Regions from separate parts of the Paenibacillus sp. NPDC056933 genome, predicted to be linked through region 2. Evidence: riboswitches for the same ligand, from Rfam matches in the RefSeq annotation. Region 2 holds a riboswitch; each other region holds the start of a gene.
What was found. A riboswitch is a leader RNA that binds a small molecule or an ion and turns the genes downstream of it on or off. The one in region 2 is predicted to bind cyclic di-AMP.

Region 1: another riboswitch for cyclic di-AMP. It lies ahead of ACFTRD_RS31935 (C40 family peptidase); the one in region 2 lies ahead of ACFTRD_RS03030 (HAD family hydrolase).
Region 3: another riboswitch for cyclic di-AMP. It lies ahead of ACFTRD_RS15970 (3D domain-containing protein); the one in region 2 lies ahead of ACFTRD_RS03030 (HAD family hydrolase).
Region 4: another riboswitch for cyclic di-AMP. It lies ahead of ACFTRD_RS31320 (resuscitation-promoting factor); the one in region 2 lies ahead of ACFTRD_RS03030 (HAD family hydrolase).

What each region holds. Positions count from the first base shown of each region.
Region 1 is NZ_JBHUQN010000012.1:27,917-33,902, reverse strand. It holds gene ACFTRD_RS31955 (4a-hydroxytetrahydrobiopterin dehydratase) at 1-49, shown strand, start outside; gene rbsK (ribokinase) at 95-1,081, shown strand; gene ACFTRD_RS31945 (c-type cytochrome) at 1,416-1,775, opposite strand; gene ACFTRD_RS31940 (GNAT family N-acetyltransferase) at 1,925-2,419, opposite strand; gene ACFTRD_RS31935 (C40 family peptidase) at 2,817-3,287, opposite strand; cyclic di-AMP (ydaO/yuaA leader) riboswitch at 3,291-3,428, opposite strand; gene ACFTRD_RS31930 (hypothetical protein) at 3,682-4,524, opposite strand; gene ACFTRD_RS31925 (M1 family metallopeptidase) at 4,535-5,986, opposite strand, start outside.
Region 2 is NZ_JBHUQN010000001.1:703,565-709,550, reverse strand. It holds gene ACFTRD_RS03045 (organic hydroperoxide resistance protein) at 1-271, opposite strand, end outside; gene ACFTRD_RS03040 (Nramp family divalent metal transporter) at 715-2,010, shown strand; gene ACFTRD_RS03035 (HAD family hydrolase) at 2,160-2,849, opposite strand; gene ACFTRD_RS03030 (HAD family hydrolase) at 3,027-3,425, opposite strand; cyclic di-AMP (ydaO/yuaA leader) riboswitch at 3,543-3,718, opposite strand; gene ACFTRD_RS03025 (glutathione peroxidase) at 4,086-4,562, shown strand; tRNA gene ACFTRD_RS03020 (tRNA-Leu) at 4,702-4,784, opposite strand; gene ACFTRD_RS03015 (urease accessory protein UreF) at 5,205-5,906, shown strand.
Region 3 is NZ_JBHUQN010000002.1:221,482-227,467, forward strand. It holds gene ACFTRD_RS15945 (DUF4178 domain-containing protein) at 1-106, opposite strand, end outside; gene ACFTRD_RS15950 (DUF350 domain-containing protein) at 130-531, opposite strand; gene ACFTRD_RS15955 (PspA/IM30 family protein) at 625-1,296, opposite strand; gene lpdD (prenylated flavin chaperone LpdD) at 1,417-1,761, opposite strand; gene ACFTRD_RS15965 (polysaccharide deacetylase family protein) at 1,918-2,706, shown strand; gene ACFTRD_RS15970 (3D domain-containing protein) at 2,840-3,502, opposite strand; cyclic di-AMP (ydaO/yuaA leader) riboswitch at 3,505-3,701, opposite strand; gene ACFTRD_RS15975 (amino acid ABC transporter ATP-binding protein) at 3,927-4,649, opposite strand; gene ACFTRD_RS15980 (ABC transporter substrate-binding protein/permease) at 4,636-5,986, opposite strand, start outside.
Region 4 is NZ_JBHUQN010000010.1:49,333-55,318, reverse strand. It holds gene ACFTRD_RS31330 (HD domain-containing protein) at 1-744, shown strand, start outside; gene ACFTRD_RS31325 (TatD family hydrolase) at 1,072-1,842, shown strand; cyclic di-AMP (ydaO/yuaA leader) riboswitch at 2,085-2,337, shown strand; gene ACFTRD_RS31320 (resuscitation-promoting factor) at 2,610-3,794, shown strand; gene rnmV (ribonuclease M5) at 3,949-4,494, shown strand; gene rsmA (16S rRNA (adenine(1518)-N(6)/adenine(1519)-N(6))-dimethyltransferase RsmA) at 4,499-5,401, shown strand; gene yabG (sporulation peptidase YabG) at 5,461-5,986, shown strand, end outside.

The sequences.
Region 1 (5,986 bases), on a different contig from region 2:
AGAAGCAGAGCAATATAACGAGGCATTTGAGAAAATGAGGTCGGAATAACCGGGATCGGTTATTAACGTACTACCGGAAATGAGTGAAGCAACCATGTCAGACGATAATCAGAACAAACCTCTTATTGCTGTCGTAGGCAGCCTGAATATGGATCTTGTGGTGAAAACCGATATCATTCCCGAAGAGGGGGAGACGGTAAGCGGGGAGGAACTGCACTATCTGGCTGGTGGGAAAGGCGCCAATCAAGCCGTTGCCGCAGCACGACTGGGCGGACAGACAACGATGGTGGGAGCGGTAGGTTCGGATGCTTTTGGTGAACGTCTGTTACACAGTCTGGCTGAGAGCGGAGCAGATGCCTCGCAGGTTCGTATACTGGATGATACCATCACTGGTACGGCCTCCATCTGGCTCTCCAAAGGAGATAATCGGATTATCGTCATTCCCGGAGCGAATGGGCGACTTGAACCTGCCATGCTGGAGGAAGCGGATACGGTAAAAAGCCTGACTGCAGCGGCAGCGGTGCTGCTGCAGCTGGAGATCCCGCTGCCTGCGGTCACCCGCGCCGCCCAACTGGCGGCTGAAGGCAGCGCACTGGTGGTGCTCAACCCAGCGCCTGCGGTGCCGGGGCTGCCCCAGGAGCTGCTGCGGTGCGTCGACGTTGTCACGCCGAACCGCAGCGAGCTCGCCGTGCTCACCGGCCGGGATGAACTCCGGCCGGAAGACGTGGATGCGGCGGTCGCAGAGCTCGCCGCATCCCTCGGGGCCGCTGTCGTCACGACGCTCGGCCCCGAGGGGGCTGTGTACGCGGCGGCACCTGGCGGCCGCGTACAGGCAGGGCGCGCCGGCGCGTGCCGTGCGCCCGGCTACGCCGTAAGCGCCGTCGATACGACCGGCGCGGGCGATTGCTTCAACGGCGCGCTGGCGGTAGCCCTCGCGCGCGGAGAGACACTCGACGCGGCTGTAGGCTTCGCCATGGGCGCGGCCGCGTTGTCCGTGACGAAGCTCGGCGCCCAGTCCGGGATGCCGTCCGCACGTGAAGTGGAGGCTTTCCTGGCTGAGCAGCAGGCAAAGACGCCGTAGTGTATGACGCTTTAGGACGTGCTATAGACGGCCGTATCGGGATCGCTTATGCGAACCGGGGTAACGATGGCACAGGTTTCTTACCAGAGGAGCACCTTATGGCGTTTACACGTGAATATGACCAAGAGGCTCTTACTCTCCCGGCAGGGGGAATAAGAGCCTCTTCTCAGTATGAACAATTGATAAACTCAGCAACACTGGAATAGGATCGACTACGTGGTGCGTCCAGAGCCATGGTGGCTTAGAGCATGCGTGTAGAGCGGAGGACGGTTGGTGTCCCTCGCTTTAACACGCGTGTAATCTGACCTCATTGATTCGCCTTGACCTTCTTGCCTTATTTCTTCTCAGCCAGCCACATCGCAACATTCGCGATTTCTTCATCCTTCAACTTGTCTTTGAACGAAGGCATACCGCCGCTTTTACCTTTGACAATGGTGGTATAAATCTTTTCCACATCGTCCTGGCTTCCAATCTTCTGCAGACTAGGGCCCATGCCCCCTTGAAGCTGATCACCGTGGCAGGTAATACAGTTTGCTTTGACCAATGTCTCAGCCTGTCCTGCATCCATTGTAACTTCCGGCATGGTTGGTTTCGCTTCTTCTGCCACTTCCTCTTTTCCTGGAAGCGTAAACATTAGTACAATAGCTAAAGCGCACGCTGCAAAAAATACCCCGCTCATGATCCATTTGTGCATCCCTTATGTCCCCTCCAGAATGAAGATCATCTAACCTGAAACTATCCATATCATTATAACGGAACCTGTAGTGACATCATAGCATTTTGTGGTAATTTTTTGAACTAATCACATAACCGGGGACTTTTTAGTGCCATTTTATGATTTATTTATCCCCGAGGACCTTCATAGACCATGCAATAAAAAGGTTTCAATCCACTTGGTGTCTGTCGCTCGTATGTATCCTTCGTGACAAATCCAGCCTTTTGATAGACACGAATAGCCCGGTCGTTCCAGGTTAACACTTCCAAATCAATTTCGTTCAGAGGATTTCGGCGAATCGCCTCCTGTACAATGGCCGATACAAAAGCCGTCCCCTGGCCCTGGCCACAACGTCCGGGATGCATACCAAGCCCAATGCGGGTGACACCCTCAAGTGGGAAGTACTGAGCGAACCCGCAGACCTGATGATCCTCTCCCAGCACCGCCGCATACTGTTCCTTCCGCAGCTGGGCATCCCCAAATTCAACTTCCAGTGCTTTCATCTGCTCCCAGGGCAGCCAGCTATAAATATTATAAGGCGGGTCATACTGCCAATCACAGATTTGCTCCGCATGTTCTTCTTGCATGGGCACAACGTGAAACGTCACAGAGGCTTCATCCATACAACTGCACGCTCCTCTCATTGTGAACAAGCTATAATGATTTTGAATTTGTCCATATAGATATGTCATTCCATAGCTAAGCTTGTTTTCACTCTACAAAAGAGGCGTTCATTTGGCAAGTCCTCGTTTTTGAAAAAAATTGAAACAAAAGTTCTGGTAAATTCGTTTATATTAGAGTGGGATGGGTAAAAACATTATAAGAGCGCGGACGAAGCAATACAAAATAGCTCTATAATAAAGTAAAGGTTAGGTTTGATAGCTTATCCCGAATACTTTTGAAGGAAACAAAGCACAAAAAAACCGCCGGATACATTCCTGCGGAGAATGTACCAGACGGTTCTATTATGCTTCGTTACAGTAGTGTTATGGTTACAGCATGACGTTGCTCAGCTTGTCCCTAGTCGATGGCCAAAGTCTCATATGCGTCCGTGCTCATAATCCGTTTAGCGCCAACATAGCGGTTGGCCCAGTAGCTTTCACTCAAAGCGCTGATTGTTACTCCCTTAGAAGAAGAGGAGTGTGCAAACTTTCCATCTCCTACGAAGATCCCTACGTGCGAAACCCCTTTACCCGTTGTATTGAAGAATACCAGATCGCCTGGTCTCATTTCCATACGGGATACCGAGTCACCCATGTCGAATTGGGAACTGGATTGGCGAGCCAGATCAATGCCCAGCTTGTCGAATACATAACTTGTGAACCCAGAGCAATCAAAGCCGTTAAGCGTTGTTCCCCCGCTTTTGTATGTAGTTCCCATTGCTGAATCAATGACTTGGTCCATTTTTGAATCTGCGAATGCGCTGCTCGCTCCAAGCGATAATGCGAATGTAAGGCTGAGAACAGCTGCGGTTAATTTCTTTTTAAACAAGAGATATACCCCTTCCAATGCCTGCGAGGTTAGCTTAAGGATTCGGTTGAAGGTCCCCTATGATCCCTCTGTTGCAAGATCAATTCACCCATAACTGGTTCCCCCGCTTCCCAGGTGCTAGGAATTTGGCTATGCTAGTTATGCACCTGTGAAATCAAGAAATGACGATTAAATTTTAAGTAGTTACAAATATGAAGGTAAAGATTACAAAGTTGTTACTAAAAACTCACTGCGATTATTGTAACAGAGGTATATCAGTTTGGCAACGTTTAGCAATAAATTTAGCAAAAAAAACCTCGACCTTTGACGGGGAAAGGTCGAGGTTTGCTTATGTAGCAACATTTGGCGAATGTAGCCTTTACATAGAGAGGTTAATCATTTTTAACCGTTCATACTAACCTTTGACCGTCTTGGACTGCCATAATCGGAAGTGCGCACATATTTTCCATAGACTGAGCAGACATCTGGCGAGTGGATACGTCTGTTGTAGTATAAGACCGGTTAAACCGGTTACTAACCATGAGGCAGAAGTAAAGGCTCCAAAGACCAGCAGATGGAGTCCGCCCAGAAGAATAGCGATACCGCTTAGAGCGATGACATGACGTAGTGCTATCCATACAGCATGTAAGGTGCCGCGGACTCCGCCTTCCTCGTCAGGAGCTGAGATACCAAACTGCATATAGAGCAGGGCATAATGGATAACCCACCCGTATATAATCCAGCCAGCCACGTAGGGAATGCCGGGCAAGAGCAGATGTAATGAATGAAAGCCGTCCATAAAAATGGAGTACAGTTTGGGTACGAGCCAGTAGGCAGGCAGCAGCAGTAATATTGTGCGAATGGTGTACAGCAACAGCATCGGTTTCCAAAGATGTTTAATTCCGCGCATGAATGGAACGCGTTCTTCTGAATGATTAAAATGCTGGAGCGAATAGAGCAGACCTGCCTGAATGAGAGGGCTAATGAGCATTCTCAGCAGCAACATGGCCCCCAGAATCCAAAGATAGCGATGAACCTCCGGACTCGTTGACAGGCTGAGCTGGCTCTCCATTTTGAATAACATCGTGCTTAACTCTCCAACATCAGGCTCCGGATAACGCAGGAGCAAAGGGACCACAGCCGACTGTACCATTTGATAGAGGAAGTATCCCCATATTAGTTGATAGATAAATAAGAGAGCTGCAATGAACATATGCTGACGGACGAGAAACCAGCCTTCACGTATTTTTGCTTTCATTGTATCCACCTCACCATGACAGACTTCCGAATATGGCCTCTATAAGTTTGGTTGCGCTCATGCTCCAGCGGGATTTGGTTGGCTCATCCAGTCCGGCTTTCAGAAAATTGTTCATATGCCGATTCTCCAGTACAATCGTGTACAGCGGATCTGTCATAGCCCAGGACACGGGAGAAGAATAGGTTAGTTTGTAAGTAATGCGTTTGTCGCTACCATCCCATTCCTTGGTCATGATCTTCCCATCCTCGAACACGATTCGAACAGGTACCTTTGTATAATCACTGCCTTTTTTCTGCAACGTAACGGAAGACTCATACAACGTTTGACCGTCTTTCGAGACGGGGTTCACGGTAATCTTCTCCACTGCAAAATCGGCCATGCCGTCCCCGTACACATACTGATTAAAATAGTCGGTCCAGGATGTACGCGTCACTTGCTCCACGACGTTTTGGAAATCAGAAGAGGTAGGGTGTTTGAAACGATACTTCTTCACATAGGTCGAGAGAATGCGTTCCATTGTTTTTGCACCAACCTGCTGTTCAATCCCAAGCAATACAAGCTTACCCCGAGTGTACACATTGGCAGCGTAATGATTCTGGGAATCAAACTTCCAAGCCTCCTGTGTTAGTGAAGCCGGAGAGATGATAAGACCTGATTGCACAGGCAGATTAGGGATCAGTCCGTATTCCTGTTCCATCAGTTTGTCTTCTGCATAAGAAGTGAATCCTTCGTCAAGCCAAGCCTCTTCAAATTCATTACTGGCAACCATGCCGTAAAAATACTGATGCCCAATTTCGTGCACGACCGTGCGTTCCAGATCGTAACCAGGAGCGGAATCATCTGCGCCGAAAGCGGTAACCAGCGTGGGGTATTCCATGCCGCCTGCACCATTTCCCGATTTTGGCGGGACCACGATGGAAAGGGTAGAGTACGGATAAGGGCCAAACCACTTGCTGTAATTGGATAGCGCTGCTTTGGCTGCGTAGAAGTACCGTTTCTTCAAATCCTGGTGAGCAGGGTCGAGGTACAGCTTGATTCGTACACCTGGCACATTGGGAGCAGAGAACGGCTCTTCTGCATACACAAAATCAGGAGAGGCTGACCATGCAAAGTCGTGTACATCATCGGCATAGAACTGATAGATTTTCTCCCCGTTTTTCACCACAGCTTGCTGGGTTGGAAATCCGGTAGCAGCCACTTTGTATGTTTCCGGTACCCGGATACGAACACTATAGATGCCAAAATCAGAGTAGAACTCCGAATTGCCGTGATACTGATGCAGGTTCCAGCCTTCGGCAGTCCGTCCTCGGGTGCCTGCTGGTTCATATACACTAAGCTTGGGGAACCATTGACCTGCCATCACAAAATGGTCCGCCGTCCCCATACGGGCAAAGATTTTCGGCAGCTTGACCTCAAATCGGGTGTGGAGCGTGATACTTTCGCCGCCTTTGACAGGTTTGGG
Region 2 (5,986 bases):
CATCCGCAGGATCTTTGCCGATGGATACGTTACTTGTAACGACCACATTCTCCAGCTTCACACCTGCTTTACGGGCGACATTGGCAAGTGCACTTTCATAACATGCGCCATATCCAGCGGCAAAAAGCTGCTCGGGGTTTGTCCCTTCACCACCGGAACCACCCAGCTCTTTAGGCATTTTCAAATCATGTTTGAGCACACCATCCGAAGAAGCCACTGAACCTGTACGTCCACCTTTAACTGTCGCTGTTGCTGTATATAAAGCTTCCATTAAAAATCTCTCCTTCACCTTCGATTTTTTTGCTGCCTACTATTCAATTTAAACTTCTGGCTTATTTTGAAACGTACTGGAGCCCTTATTCAGCTTTTACATCTTTATCATTTTCATGCATTTGAGACATCATAGGTAATTTATCCAAGCTTGGGTAATATACTAAGGCACAATTCACTCCTCGCCATATTTTGTCCTTATACACAAAAGTTGCACTAGACAAAAATAATTGAAGGAGTACAATGTATGTATCGACATAAACGTTTGGACATATCGAAAGCAGTTTATTAACGCTTTTGATTTTGGTTTCAATTTTCAAATTTAATCTAAGGAGACACAACGTTTCCTCTTCATATAGAATATCAATACTTCAAAGTCGGGTGATTATTATGAGTAAAAGAAATCTCTTCAACACTCCTTCAAATGAGCCATTGGCTGCGGGTATGGCCCCTTCTCTAGGGGAAGCCCATAACTCCATGAAGGTGCCTCAGAATGCTGCATGGTGGAAGAAATTCCTTGCCTTTGTTGGCCCAGGTTACCTGGTTGCCGTAGGTTATATGGACCCCGGAAACTGGGCAACCGATATTGCGGGTGGTTCACAGTTTGGGTATACCTTATTATCCGTTATTTTGATCTCGAACCTGATGGCAGTTGTGCTGCAGTCACTCGCTGGTAAACTCGGAATTGTTACGGGTAGAGATCTGGCTCAAGCCTGTCGTGAACGGTTCAGTATGCCTGTCGTCATGATGTTATGGATTTTGTGTGAGCTTGCGATTGCAGCCACCGACCTTGCGGAGGTCATTGGTTCAGCGATCGCGCTTAAGCTGCTCTTTAACATTCCTATGTTATATGGCGTTATTATTACCGCAGTTGATGTACTGGTCATTCTTCTGTTGCAAAATAAAGGTTTCCGCGCATTGGAATCCCTCGTCATTGTGCTGATGGCTACCATCGCCCTCTGCTTCGGTATTGACCTGTTTCTCGCTAAACCGGATATGGGCGGCGTCATGCATGGTTTTGTACCCAGTGCCGAGATTTTGCAAAATCCAGCCATGCTCTACATCGCTATCGGAATTATCGGTGCAACCGTCATGCCCCATAACCTGTATCTGCATTCTTCCATCGTGCAGACCCGTCAGATTGAACAGACACCTCAGGGTAAAAAAGAAGCGATTCGGTATTCCACCATGGATTCAACCATCGCTTTAACGCTGGCCCTGTTCATCAATGCAGCCATCCTGATTGTATCAGCTGCCGTGTTCCATAGCGCAGGCATGACCCAGGTTGCGGAAATTACAGATGCCTACCATCTGTTGACACCTCTGCTGGGTACCACCATTGCAAGCATCCTGTTCGGTGTAGCGCTGCTGGCTTCAGGCCAGAACTCAACACTCACTGGTACGCTGTCCGGGCAGATTGTAATGGAAGGATTCCTGAACATTCGTATTCCGGCCTGGCTTCGTCGTCTGGTCACACGTCTAATCGCCATCATCCCGGCTGTAATCGTTACAGCCATTGCCGGAGAGCACGGAACAGAGGAACTGCTCATTCTGAGTCAGGTTGTACTGTCGCTGCAGCTGCCCTTTGCCGTCATCCCGCTGGTGATGTTTACGAGTGACAAAAAAAGCATGGGGGCATTTGCCAATAAGTTATGGCTCAAAATCATCTCCTGGATCATTGCCGGAGTTATCGTTATCCTGAATGTGTATCTGATCATCCAGACCATTCTGTTGTTCTAGGTAAGGCAATATTTTTCATAACTCAAAAAGGCTGATCGACTCAAGTAATATATCTCTTGAGTCGATCAGCCTTTTGTATGGTGTTGGTGCAACTTGATCCTAAAGCATATCCATATCCATATCGATTAGATTTCATATAACGCTATAGGTTAATTGTCTGATTTTTGAGTTACCAACAACGGAAGTAGTTCCTCCAGTGATTCAATCGTCCAGTCGGGACGATCTTCGTCTGCAAGCTCTGGCTGAAATCTGCCATACCCCTGTAAAATTCGGATCGTATGCATGCCCAGCTTCTTGGCCGGAATGATATCATTATCAATCCGATCTCCAATCATAACCGCTTCTTCTGGTTTACACCCTGCCTGTTTTAGCGCCACAGCATACAACCCAGGATCAGGCTTGGACACTCCTTCTTCAGCCGAACAGGCCAGCACATCGACATACTTGCGCAAACCGTAGCTATCCAGTCGACTCTCTGTTCCCGGGCTTTGATTGGCAATAATGCCAATCTTATAGTGCTGCGACAACGTCTGGAGAACAGAGCTGGCTGACGCGAAGGGGCGCTCAAGCTCTTTGCGGAACTTCAGCTTCTCCTGGATCTGTTCGCGGTGCCCCTCATCACTGATTAGGGTTCGAATAGCCAATTTCATCGGCCATTGCTCGTAATTTCGGTAAGAGGCGGCAAATATTTCCCGCACCGTCTGCATCTCCACCTGATAACCAAGCGCACAAGCCTCACGCACGAACTGACCGATAATATCATCCACCGGCTCCCATTCGTCCACGAGCGTATCCCCCACATCAAAGAACAACCATTGTATCCCACGTACTTCCGGCACGCCTATTCCTCCTCGTTAGCCACAGGAAATTCTTATCCCCATTTCCCAAACCATAAAAAAGAAGACCCACCATCATGCATGAGTCTCCTCAAGATTCCGTTTATTTATGATTTCAATTATAACAGGCAGCTGACACCGGATCAATCACAGGTATGGAACAGGAACAACAACTAAACACTACCCATTAAGCAGGAACCCCACTTCCCCATTTAAAGAGTACACAATCCGGTCAGCTCCCATCCCCCGATAGATCCCTTTCGGATGGCTCTGTTCTGTAATGACACACAAGGACTTGGATGTCCATGAGCGGCAGATCTGCAAATATCGACAGGTCAGGTTTAGGCTATTTTCAAAAATAAAAACATTGCCGACACTCCCTTGCGGCAAAAACCATTTCTGAGCTGCAGCCGTGTTCATGCGAATGACATGCTCCACACCGATTCTCCGGAGCCTGCGCTCTTCACCTGCACTGTTGGTCAGAACGGCAAACGGCATTTTTTTGTACATCAGCAATTTGATAAATTTACGTCCTGCTTCATTTGGAGCAGTCACTAAGATCATCTCTTTATCCATCATTCGTTCCTCCCTTGGCGTGAAAAGACAACAAAAAAGAAGCGTGGGGGACCAAGGCCTCCCGGACGCTTCTTCATTAATCCACAGCAAAAAGACACTATGAACCAGCGTACGGCTTGTTGCCTCTCCCTTTAACGCTTACGAGGTTAGCTGACGGATTCGGACGCGAGAGTCGCCCTATTTCCGGCTGTCACCGGAAAATTCACCCCATGGATGCCTACTGTCCTGGACAGTTCATCCTGTTGGTTCCCCCGTTTCCCACCCATGAATGAATGGAAACTCAGCGATTAAAACATCGTTCCTTTGTGAACATAATCAGAGCGATATTATCGTTTGTTTCGTTTTTCATGTAAAATTTAATTTAATTGGAATTACGATATGAATCATACACCCATGCCCTATCGGTGTAAAGTCTGTGCAGATCACCGAATCGACGGATTTTTGCCATTTCGCATCAATAATAACGCTTACAACATATCCATTCTCTACCCATCTCGTCAAAGCTCTCTAATTCTCCCTTTAGCGAAATTCACATAGCTAATCATTCACAGTTCATACACGGAAGGCTTACATTGTGCTTAAAAAAGAAATTTAAATTTTGCAATATTTAATTGCAATCAATATAATAGGAGATAAGAAGAATATGAAATGGAGGCGATTCTCATATCAGTCTACGACTACAAAGTAAACACCCTTCGCGGTCAGGAAGTTGAAATGTCCAACTATCGTGACAAAGTACTGCTTATCGTGAACACAGCAAGTCAATGCGGTCTCACACCCCAATTTAAAGGGCTGCAAGAACTTCAGGACAAATTCAAAGACTCCCCGTTTGAAGTGCTCGGTTTTCCAAGCAACCAGTTCGCACAGGAAAAAGGTTCTTCCGATGATATTGCCGAGTTCTGTCAGATGAACTACGGTGTCAGCTTCCCGATGTTTGAGAAAATCGATGTGAACGGTTCAAGCGCTCATCCTCTATTTCAGCATCTTACCAAAGAAGCACCGGGCGTACTTGGCTCCAAAGCTATCAAATGGAACTTCACCAAATTCCTTGTGGATCAAAATGGACGTGTTCTGAAACGGTATGCCCCCAAAACAACACCTGATAAAATTGAAGCAGATATTAAAGAATTGCTCAAATAACAAGATAACGATCACCCGCATCCCGTGGACAGAGGAACCTCTACCGGGTAACGGGTGATTTTTTCTCTGTCCTATTACTATAGAAAAACAAAAAAAAAGAAGCTCCCCAGTATGGGAAGCTTCTTTATCAATCTTATAATGCGGTCGAGAGGACTCGAACCTCCACGGGCATACGCCCACTACCCCCTCAAGATAGCGTGTCTGCCATTCCACCACGACCGCATGTCGTAAATAATCGGCAACAGAATTGATTATACCCGGTTCATGTTAAAATGTAAAGCATTTTTAATATTATCATTTCAACTGCGCTTTTCCTTCCATAAATCGTATTATCTCGTCATTTTCTCCTATGAACCGCATATGATTAAATTTGATCTCGTTTAATACCCGATTAGGCTGATCCCCCCCTACTTTTATAAGAAACAGACAACTCATTCACTTTTTTCGAATATAACTTTTAAAGTTATATAAATTAACATTATAAGATTTTTAAATTTAAAAACCAAGAAACTATTGACAAAAAGCGGATAATTATGTGAATATATATATCATATAATTCGGATTTACACACATAAAGCGAACTAAAAAGGAGTTTAAATGTTATTTAACATAACATTTAACGAACGTAGGAGGCGAAAGACTGTGAACCGTGGGAATAAGCTGCTCGATTACGTCAAACTGCTTGATTCCTCTATCCAGGTAGGAGGGTTCACCCATTCCTTCGGTATGGATACCCATATCGCTGAAGGGACCATTCGTAGTGCCGAAGATCTTGAATCATTCATGCGCTGTCAATTGCACCCCAGCATCGTCCGTCTGGAAGGCATGGCGATTAAAGGTATCTACACTGCCACAGATCATAATGACGCGTGGCGTACAGCCCTCATCGACAAGCTCGTCCATGTCCAGCGGACCCCAGTACACCTCAGAGAACACGCCTCCACAATGGGCAAACGACTGATTAAGCTGGCTCACGCACTCCACCCCTGGATTGATTTTAGCGAACTTGAACAAACCTTGGCTAAGTATGAATCCGTTGGCTGCCTCTCCACTGTTCACGCCTGGATTAACCACCACCTCGATATCCCTGTCGAGGAGGCGGTCCTGGGTTATCTGCATTCAGCCATGAGTGCCTGCATAACCGAAGCCTCCAAAGTCATCCCCCTCAACACCAATACAACACAGGACCTGTTGGTTCGCCTGGCCGCAGACCTGGAGCATGAATGGCATACCGTCAGCGCCTCCGCTGCGGATGGACTGGTACAACCAACCTCAATGTCCATGAAAGCATTGTTCCCCAGCTTTCACATGCTTGGAGCAGGCCTTCACGCCTACAGGGCGTAATCTCTACCCCCTTCGCCTCCATATCACTCACCTCCTCATACAGTAAGACACAAAAAACACGCCGCAACCTCCTTGCTGGC
Region 3 (5,986 bases), on a different contig from region 2:
GTGAAACCTCGCAGATATCACCAGGTGTCAATTGGAGCATCGTTTTTTCTGCCCGGGGAGGTTCCGGTTTCGCTAATATCCCTTTAATCCGTTTCCACACACTCATGCCTATTACTCCTGTTCTTTATCTTATAAACAAGCTGCAATAATTAATGCGCCCACGATATGAAGTGCACCTGAGAATAAACCGTAACCTGTCTTTCCCTGCTGAATTCCCGTATCCAGATCCAGATTAGCCCACGTCCGAATCATGAAATGAACCACACTCTCCAGAATTAACAAAATGATAAACGAAACGACAGATACCAGTAACGCTTCTCCAAGATGACCCGCTGTCGATATGGAGGTAGCGAGCACATAACCTTGAGCAAAAAGCTTCATGACCATGCGTGTCGTAACGGCCATGTTGCCCGCTTTCACTTCGGCAAAATCCTTATATTTTGTGAACAACGAATCTACATACATCAAGACAAACAGCAAAACCGAACCCGATAACGTCCAGACCAGCATTGCCAAAATGTTCAAATCCATCTACATAGCCCCCACATCTCAACATGAACCGCAATTAAAAGCGAAGGAGAAACGCTGGTCTCTCCTCCGCTGGTGCCCCTGCTTATACAAGGTTTAGTTCTTATTTTCGTACTGCTTCATCAATGCAGCCAGTTCATCCTCAACAGCCTGATCTTTGCCTAGCTTCTCAAATTCATCATCCAGTGATTTTCCTTTGGATGACATTTCATTGCTGGCTTCTGCCTGAGCTTCCATCTGCATCATTTTTTCTTCCATACGCTTCATACCCGCGCTAGCTGTGTCAGAACCAAATCCGTTCATTGCCTTGTTGATTTCGGTTTGAGCTTTTGCTGCATTGTAACGCGCAACCAATGTCTCACGTTTGTTTTTCATCTGACTCAACTGTTTGCGCATTTCGTCGAGCTTGCCGCGAAGATTATCAGCAGACGCTTTGTTCTGGTCGTAGCTTGTTTTGTATTCGGCCATTTTTTCTTCAGCGACTTTCTTCTCTTCCAGCGCACGACGTGCGAGATCCATATTCTGGGCACGGGCAGCGGTGTGAGCCTGCTCTTCACGTTTTTTCACAAGAGCTTCCTGTTCTTCGAACAGTTGTTTAAATTTCTTCTCAATGGCAATCTGTGCGGCTACAGCTTTCTCTGCATCTTCCAGATCTTCCTGCATGTCACGGATATATTGATCCGTCATTTTAATCGGATCTTCTGCCTTGTCAATAATGGAATTAATGTTAGACATCGTTAAATCGCGCAATCGTTTGAAAATAGACATTATGGTATTCCTCCTAGTCGATATTACATCCTTGTATATAGTCATACATACGTGGCAACCTTCTACTCGTTTCAATTTTAACAAAAAAAATCATAAAAGACGATTTTGGCTCCAATGAAACTATTGAATCAGCTGATCGAATTGAATCAACTCTTCATCAAGCAGCCTCTCTGCAGTCTGCACAATCTCATCAATCTGCATCCGCGTAATTGCATCAAAATGAATTCCCATTATAACGGTCACAGATACTTTCAAATGCATGGCCGCTTTACGTGCAAGCCTCTCACACAATTCTTGTTCTTTATGCCCTGGAATATGCACCGTAGCGCCGCTCACCCGTTCTCCATCCGGATAAAATGTCGCTACCGCTCCAATATGTGATTTTCCTCCAGTCACCAGAAATACTTTGTCTTCTCCAGCCTCAATCACCTGTATACGAACGGATTTCAAGTCGTATGTGCTCATCTTGCTCCACCTATCCTTTTCTATCTGAAATATGAATGGTGAAAGTATGGATCGAATTCCATCAATCAGCAATGAAACATCTCACACATCACGAATAAATGACTGCATTCCCGGGCATACCAAAGAGAACGCAATTTGGGAAAAGGAGGCACTAACATGCGTCTACGCCTCATTATGTTATCCATCATGGTCATTCTTCTGGGAGGGAGCTTTGCCCCTGCTCAATTAAGGGCTGCCTCAAGCCCACAAGATAAACCTGTTTCCAAGTCGGATTCATCCGAGGAGGAACAATTGACACTTGGACAGCTTAGGCAGAAATATGCCGATACATTCAAAACGAATGGTCCATCAACAAAACAGGTGGCTTTGACTTTTGATGATGTACCTGATCCTAGGTTCACCCCGCTGGTACTTGATATTTTGAAAAAATACAAGGTACGGGCTACTTTTTTCATTGTGGGAAGTCGCGCGGAGAAACATCCGGATTTGGTGAAACGCATAGTGAAAGAAGGACATATTGTGGGTAATCACAGCTACAATCACCCGGAATTCAGCAAGCTGTCCATGAATGCATTTCGCAAACAAATCTTACATACCGGAGACATTATTCGCAATTTGGCGGGTTACACTCCCAAGATGATCCGACCACCTTATGGAGACATTAACGAACAACAGCTGCAATGGGCAGCCAAACAACATTACAGCATTGTGAACTGGAACGTTGATTCCCTGGACTGGAAGGGCCTAAGCAAAGACAAAGTAAAGAAAAACATTCTGTCGGCCGTTAAACCCGGTTCCATTGTTTTGCAGCATGCAGGTGGCGGGGTGGGTTCGAATCTAAACGGCACTATCGAGGCGCTGCCTGAAGTTATTGAGGAATTGCGTAATCGGGGGTACGAGCTGGTCACTTTGGACGAAATGCTGGGCCTGCCAAAGGGCAAGTAGGATCTGTTTGTGAGGAGTTCGTATAAAACAAAAGGGTGTCCTTCAATCACATTACCGTGACAGAAGGACACCCTATGCTAATTAGTAAGTTCAAAGTACAGTTGCACTGGATATGTGCAGCTAGTTTGTGTTGTTATTTTAAAATGTAAAGTTCAACATCCTGAATACCAAATGTACTCACAGACTGTTGGCTTCCCGGAATAAAGATATCAATCCTATGACCTTTAATAGCACTCCCCACATCCCGGGCCGTAGCAACAAATGCCTGTTTCGGAAGTCCTGGATGTGTATGACCCGTTACGAGGACCTTCGTACCCAGTGGAATAATACTCGGGTCTACTGCGATTGTGCCCAATTCGAGCGGATTACCGAAGTAATCTACAGCACCCCATCCTCCATTTTCTGAAGGGTCGGCAGAGTATGCGGTTGCTTTTACATCGACTGACTTGCTGTAGTCAAATGTTTTTCCCCAGGCTTGGACTACCTTGTTACCTGCGTTGACATCAAGGCTGGCTGTAGTTATTGTTTTTGCGTTTGTAGCCGCTGCTGCAGATACTGCGTTTGTTTTGCCTGGAATCGTAATTTCCAAACCGCCGTAGATGTTGTAAGCGGAAATGTCACTGTTAGCTTTAATGAGTGTGTTTAACCCAACTCCATATTGCTTGGATAAGGTGTAGAAGGTATCCCCCTCTTTGGCCACATGAACTGAATCAGCGTGAGCCGGAACCGCCTGAATTAGCATTGCTGCTGTCAGCAAAGCTGTTGCTGTTTTGGCTATACGTTTCTTGTTAATCATGGTCTTCCTCCCTCATTGTGCCTGCGAAGTTAGTTGTCGGATTCGGATGGAGGAGACCACCCTATAGGTCCTAATTACATCAAAAGCTATATGTACGCCCTAATTCACCCCAAGCAGCGTGCCATCTTTCTTCCCCTGCACATTCTGCATCATTACATCCCCCACACTTCCTGTCCGGAAGTTTCGGCAGGAACAAATATATCACAATTTTGTAACCATGAGTCGTAGTAAATGTTACCAAATGGAGAAACAGTTCATCACAAATGCTGAAAATATGCGAATCTTTCAACATACAGTCTGACTGAAGTTGTTCCTTTGATGACAGAAACGTTACTTTCTATGTAAATTCATTCTTATGTTCACATGACAAAACAGCCTTGACGACTGTGTGTCGACAAGGCTGTTTTGTCAAGTTTGAATTAAATTAGAGCACTTTGGCAAGGAAGTCCCGTGTACGGGCATGCTTGGGTTCACCAAACACTTCAGCAGGGGTTCCTTCTTCTACAATGACCCCGCCATCCATAAACAGGATACGATCTCCTACTTCGCGAGCAAAGCCCATCTCATGCGTTACAATAACCATTGTCATACCACCTTCAGCAAGACGCTTCATGACATCCAGCACCTCACCGACCATTTCAGGATCAAGTGCAGAAGTTGGCTCGTCAAACAGCATGACATGCGGCTGCATTGCAAGAGCTCTTGCAATAGCGATCCGTTGTTTCTGACCACCGGAAAGCTGATTCGGATAAGCGTCTTTTTTGTCGGACAGGCCGACCGTCTTGAGCAACTCTGCCGAGATTTGTTCAGCTTCCTTAACGGATTGCTTTTTCACTTTGATGGGAGCGATTGTAATGTTCTGCTGCACCGTTTTGTGCGGAAACAGGTTGAAGTGCTGGAACACCATGCCCATTTTTTCACGAGTCGCGTTGATGTTGTGTTTGGGATCTGTGATTGACACACCTTCAAAATTAATTTCGCCGGAAGTCGGCTGCTCCAGCAGGTTCAGGCAGCGTAAAAATGTACTTTTTCCCGATCCGGACGGACCGATGACCACGACAACCTCACCTTTGCCTATTGTTACGTTAATGCCCTTGAGCACATCGTTATTTCCATATGATTTGTGTAATTGTCTAACGTCTATCACTTGCACTCAACTTCCTTTCCAATCGACCCAGCAGCTTGGACAAAATGAACGTCAGCACAAAGTATATGGCTGCTGCAATCAGGAATGGGTTCATTCCTTGGTACGTAATATTTTTGACTACACTTGCCTGGTACATAATGTCGACCATACCAATAACCGAAATAATGGAGGACTCTTTAATAATGGTCACAAACTCATTACCGATTGCCGGTAGTACTGCTTTGAAAGCCTGTGGGAGCACGATGTAACGCATTGCAGCAGTTCTCCCCATTCCGAGCGAACGAGCCGCTTCCAGTTGACCACGATCTACCCCCTGGATACCTGCACGGAAAATCTCCGCAAGATAAGCTCCACTATTAATGGAAAGTGTAATGATACCTGCCTGAAGTGGCGTGAAATTAATACCCAGAGTCAGTGCAAGACCGTAATAGATAATCATCAGTTGAACCAGCATTGGCGTACCGCGAATGACCTCAACGTAAGCTGTACCGATCCAGCGCAAAATCGCAACGTCATGCAAACGGAACAGACAGATGATCAAACCGATAATAACCCCGAATATCACACCGAGTGCAGACAGTAGAAGGGTGTAGCCCACACCTGTCGCATAAAAGCTTTTGTACTGCCAGAACACTTCAAAAATGTTCTGATTTTTGTCCAGCTTGTCTGCATTCAACTGACTCGCTTCTTTAACCATTTGCTCAATTTTATTTTCGCTTTTCAGACGTTCGAGCGTCCCGTTCACAGCGTTCAGCAATTCCGTATTACCCTTGCGAATCCCGATCGCCGCTTCTACCTGCTCTTCATCCGGAATAGCAGGAGCTAGTCCGATAATATCATCCAGATAACCAGCAGCTACCGTATCTTCGACGATCGCCGCATTCACACGATTGGTCTGCAATTGCAGCACGATATCGGATATTTTATCGAGTGCTGTCAGTTTTGCGCCTGGGATTCCCTGACCAATCGTTTCCTGAATGGAGCCTTTTTGGACTCCAATTTTTTCATTTTCCAGTTCAGCCATCGTAGGATATTTGTCTTTATCCTTATTACGTATCATGATAACTTGTTTTGATTTATAATAGGTATCGGAAAAGTCGATACTTTTCTTGCGCTCATCTGTCGGTGTCATTCCCGAGATGACCATATCCACACGACCACTCTGCAATGCAGGCAGCAGTCCGTCAAAACCCATATCCTCGATCACAAGTTCTGCTCCAAGATCGGCCGCAATTTCTTTGGCAATGGAAATATCAAAGCCCACAATTTGGTCTTTACCATCAATGACTTTATGGAATTCATATGGTGCAAAATCGGCACTTGTACCGAGCACCAGC
Region 4 (5,986 bases), on a different contig from region 2:
GCCTATTTTACTGGTGTAAATTATGGGACAATTGACCTTGACCGTATCCTGCGTATGCTGCGTCCATATCACGGACGAATCGTAGTTAAGGAATCGGGCATGCACGCCGTAGAGGATTACTTGATGTCCAGATATCAGATGTACTGGCAAATATACTTCCATCCGGTTACCCGAAGTTCGGAAATCATATTGCGGCAAATATTTAAACGGGCGAAAAGTCTTATCCAGCAACATTTTCAATTCCGCTTCATGATTGATCCCCTGCCCCAGTTATTCGATGGAACGATATCGGTGGATGAATACTTACAGCTGGACGAAGCTTTAATTCAGACGGCATTTATGCAGTGGCGTAAAGAGGACGATGCTGTTCTAAGTGAGTTGTGCGAACGTTTCATGGATCGCAAATTATATAAGTATGTAGAGATTGAACAGATCGACGTAAACATGATGGAAGAGATTCGGGAAGCCTTTACCCTTGCTGGCCTCAATCCCGAATATGATCTTGAAATTGATTTTCCATCGGATAATCCGTATGATGTGTTTCGTCCAGATGAATCGACGGACAAACAGATTTTACTGCTGGATCGACAAGACAAGTTACATGAGTTGTCAGAGGTTTCCGACATTGTCCGGTCAATCAGTGGTCTTCATCGGGGAAAACATCACATGTACTATCCGCAAAATAAGGTAGATGCAATTATTCATGATTTACCTTCTCATATACGCCCCTATTTCTCACATTAATGAGGTGCAAAGCTGTTCATGAGTCTATAGGCGAAAGGCTTTCTATAAGAGCTATTTTCATGATACAGTAATCTGCTTTAATGGAGAGTACATGTAGATCGACATAATTTTGTAATATGAGCAATTAGAATACAACCCTAAAATCTAGAGATCAGCAACATATAGATGTAAAAGTTTTTCTTAATCTATATGTTGTGCTCATTGACACTGGAATTAAATGTAGAACATAGCTTTGATCTATATTGCAATCAATGAAGTCAAGTCAAGATTTGCAAAGATATTTGAAAAGAGAGAGTCTTTTATTCGACATGAAGGGAGCAATACAAAATGATGTTGTTCGACACACATACTCATCTAGATGCACCACAATTCGACGAAGACCGCGAGGATATGATTCAGCGGGCGGTAGATGCGGGCGTTGGTCGCATGATTAACGTGGGCTTTAACCGGGAGACTATTCCAACTACGATGAAGCTGGCCGAAACCTATGATTTTATATACGCTGCGGTAGGTTGGCATCCGGTGGATGCAATCACAATGCAGGAAGGTGATCTGGAATGGATTGCATCTTTATGCAAGCATGAAAAGGTGGTAGCTATCGGTGAAATTGGTCTAGACTATCACTGGGACACTTCTCCGAAGGAGGTACAGCATCGCGTATTACGACAACAGATTGGACTAGCTCGAGAGTTGAACATGCCAATCGTCATTCACAATCGGGATGCGCACGAGGATATTGTGAAGATTCTACGTGAAGAGAAGGCTGGAGAAGTTGGCGGTGTCATGCATTCATTCTCTGGCAGCTGGGAAACGGCAAAAATGTGCCTGGATTTGGGATTTCATCTTTCCTTTGGAGGGCCCATCACGTTCAAAAATGCAAAACAGCCAAAGGAAGTACTTGAGAAGGTTCCGATGGACCGATTTTTCATCGAGACGGATGCACCATATTTGACACCTCACCCGTATCGAGGGAAACGAAATGAGACAGCGCATGTACGTCTGGTTGCAGAAGCAGCTGCGGAAATTAAAGGCATTTCGATAGAGGAAATTGCTGCAATAACCACCAAAAATGCCATGGAACGATTTGGAATTCGCTAAAATATCGAGCAAAAGGGGTAAAAAAGTGAGTTAGACGGAGTTAATTTGCTTTTTGATCCAAATAAATCAAGAATATTACAATATTTTAACCAAATATTTAGAAAAACGTACTTGAACAACGCTTTACAACATGCATAGAAACACGATATCATCTTTTCAGTGAATTGTTGTGCGGAAAATTGGACAGATGTTCGGGGGATGAACAAAAGGGACACTTTCCGATGAAACAACATTACTTTCATGAATCAGTCTCGCTGAGTCTCCGTTAACGGAGAGCGGGGGAACCAATAGGGCTTAAACATCGGTGAATGTAGCTGATGCGCAATATTCGCTGACCCAAAACAGTGAATACCTTTGCGAAGCCATATTTGATTTCTTCTTTGGGTCTCGGGGTGAATTCAAGGGCGTCCGCCATGAGCGGATGACCGGAGATAGGGCGGCTCTCTTTCGCCCGAACCCGACAGCTAACCTCGCAAGCGGAAAAAGAGAGGCAACCTCGTGCATGAATTTCCGATATTCAAAATCATTCGGAAGCCACGAAAGAGTTCCTCTTAAACTCTTTCTTTGGCTTTTTTGTTTTTGAATAAAAGAAATGCGGTCATCATACGGTAAGTATTCAGGAGGATGACATCATGTTGCGAAGAGTGGTTCATGGTGCAGAACCGGTTATGTTGGTCCGACCTGTGTTCTGTAGAAAATTTGGTATAGTCGCGTCAAAGACATCATGCATTACTTAAGACGGCGAGGCTATGAAGGAGGACGGAGAAGTGGGCACATTCCAACCAGAAGAGACCCATGAGTCACGATCATCCAGTAAGTCTTTCGCGTTGCGGTGGAAGCATGAGAACTTGCGTCAAATGGCATTGATCGCGATTTTCTCAATTGCGCTTACAATCATGATCTTGTTAGTCGTTTACGGTCAGGCCGGGAAACAAATTTCACTGGTTATTGATGGCAAAGCTCAAGCGGTAGAGACTCGTACAGGAATGCTTCAGGAAATGCTGGAGGAGCAATCAATCACAGTCAGCCCTCACGATCAGGTATCCATGCCCTTAAACGGGGCAATCGCAGATGGAGACCGCATCGTTATTGAGCGGGCCGTTCCAGTTAAAATTACGGCAGACGGAGACACCAAGACACTGTATACAACCGATTCATCGGTACAAGAAGCAATTCAAAAATCAGGTATTCAAATTGCAAGTGAGGATAAAGTGTATCCGGCGCTTGGAACCACTGTTGAAGCGGATATGAAAATCCGTGTAGTGCGTGTAACAAAGCGTACAGTGGACGTGAAACAGCCGATTGCTTACAAAGTGATCAAAACGGCTGATCCCAGCTTGTACAAAGGCGATAATCGTGTCGTTGTGAGTGGTAAAGAAGGCACCATTGTACAGCATATTGAAAAGGTGTTTCAGGACGGAGAATTGGTCTCCAAAAAAATGGTGGGCAAATCGATTGCAACGAATCGCGTCGATAAAGTGATCGCTGTTGGTACCAAAGCAAAACCAGTTGTGAAAGAGCCGGTGATTCAGACGGTATCCGCGCAGACTTCCACAACCAAAAAGGCAACAACCACGAACTCGAAGAAAACCGCTGCCTCGGGCAGCAAAGTCATTACCGTCTCAGGCACTTCTTTTAAATATTCCAAGATCCTTAAAAATGTATCCATGACGGCATACTCTTCCGAAGAGCCCGGTATTGGTACAAAAACTGCATCGGGTACCCGCGTAACTGAAGGACGTACCATTGCAGTTGATCCCAAAGTCATTCCAATCGGATGGTGGGTATATATTGAAGGCCTTGGCTTCCGTCGTGCGGAAGACACAGGTGGTGCCATTAAAGGCCACAAAATTGATGTGTATTATGATAGTGTGAAGCATGCCCTGAACTTCGGACGGAAGAAAGGCAAGACGGTATATGTGATCGGACCGGTGAAGCCGGAAGCGAACTAAAATCGTTTTACTTTGAAATGGGAATGCTATAAAATAGTTGCATGAATGATTCATGCGGAATATGCGGCGGAGGGGGCTGATATCAGTCTCCCCGCCGTTTGGCAGAGAAGAGGATATTCCTCTTCTTTTTGCGTTAGAAAGGAAGAAATGGAACATGATAAAAGAAGTGATCGTGGTGGAAGGCCGTGACGACACCGTAGCTATTCGACGGGCGGTTCAGGCAGATACAATTGAGACCGGCGGGTCGGCCATCAACCAGCGCATTCTAAAGCGGATTGCACTTGCCCAAGAGAGACGTGGCGTCATTGTATTGACAGACCCGGATCATGCGGGTGAACGGATTCGCAAAATCATTGCCAATAAAGTACCGGGTTGCAAGCATGCTTTTATACCCGAGGCTGATGCTACGCGCAAAGGGGACATCGGGGTAGAGAATGCCTCACCGGAAGCTATTCGTCATGCACTGGCACGTGTTCATACGTCATATGAAGGTGCACCGAGCCTGATCGATTGGGAGGATCTCATCGCGGCAGGACTGATTGTGCATCCACAGGCTGCTGCACGTCGTATGGAGATGGGCAATCTGCTCGGCATTGGATATTGTAATGGCAAGCAGTTTCACAAGCGGCTCAGTGTATTTCAGATTACCCGGGAAGAATTCTCCGAAGCATTATCGCAAATTGAACGTGAAGGATTGTGAGCGTATGAAGGGCATGGACGAAACGATTGAGATTGCAACACCGAAACGAACCAAAGAAATTATTCAAAGACACGGATTCTCTTTTAAAAAGAGCTTGGGTCAGAACTTTCTGATCGATCAAAATATACTGAACAAGATTGTAAATGCTGCCGATTTGGACGAGACCAAGGGAGCACTTGAGATCGGACCTGGTATTGGAGCACTTACAGAACGTCTGGCTCGGGTAGCCGGCCCTGTAACGGCTGTAGAGATTGATCAGCGACTGCTGCCCATTTTGGGCGAAGTGATGCAGCCTTATCCGAACGTTCGTGTGCATCACGGGGATGTATTGAAACTGGATCTGGCGGAGTTGTTCCGCACGGACTTTGCATCGGTAGATAAGGTGAGTGTTGTAGCCAATTTGCCTTACTATGTAACGACGCCAATCATGATGAAGCTGCTGGAAGAGAAATTGCCTGTGGATAGCATTGTGGTCATGATTCAAAAAGAAGTGGCTGAGCGGATGGCTGCTGCACCAGGATCTAAGGACTATGGAAGTTTGAGTATCGCAGTCCAGTACTACAGTATGCCGGAATTGGTCTGTGTCGTGCCACCTACGGTCTTTATTCCGCAACCTAATGTGGAATCGGCTGTGATCAAGTTAAAGGTTCGTGAGCAACCACCAGTGGAGATTCCGGACGAAGCACACTATTTCGAAGTGGTACAGGCTTCATTTGCCCAGCGCAGAAAGACGATCTCCAACAATCTGAAGGCCCGCTTCTTTACGAAGGAGAACAGAGACCAGGCTGATCAGCTGCTGGAACAGGCTGGTATTCAACCCTCAAGGCGGGGGGAAACCTTAAGTTTGCAGGAATACGCAACGCTCAGCACCGTGATGTGGGAAGCCGGGGTACGCCAAGCTCTGTAAAATTCGGATGAACCAATCCGGGTCCTTGCCCATACGATGGGGTAGAGGTGATTATGTTGATGAATATCGGAGACTTGGTCGTTCGGAAGTCATACGGCGGAGATGTGACTTTCCGGGTGGAACGCCTTCAGTTGGATGCTGCGGTCATTAAAGGGACCGAGTTCCGGTTGCTGGCTGATTCCCCTGTGGACGATTTGATACAGGTTCCATTTGAACCGCAGAGTGCTAAGACCCGGCAGGCACATGTAAAGGCCCATCAGACGCTCTCACGCCTGCAACAGAATCGGATGGAACAGGCAGAACGTAATCGTGAAGGCTTAATTCAAGAATGGTCTGTTCAGCAGGACCCGGCTTATTTCGAGATGCCAGGCAAAGTGTTGCATTTGGATGGAGACCCGAATTATTTGAAAAAAAGCATGAACCTTTACGAGCAACTTCGTGTTCCCGCAGAGGGTCAATATGTACATGAATCAGCGATGGCGGATACATTGTACCGGCTCCTTCCTAAAGTACGTCCGGATATCGTCGTCATTACGGGCCATGATGGGGTACTAAAGACACGTCAGCCTTATGACTTATATAGCT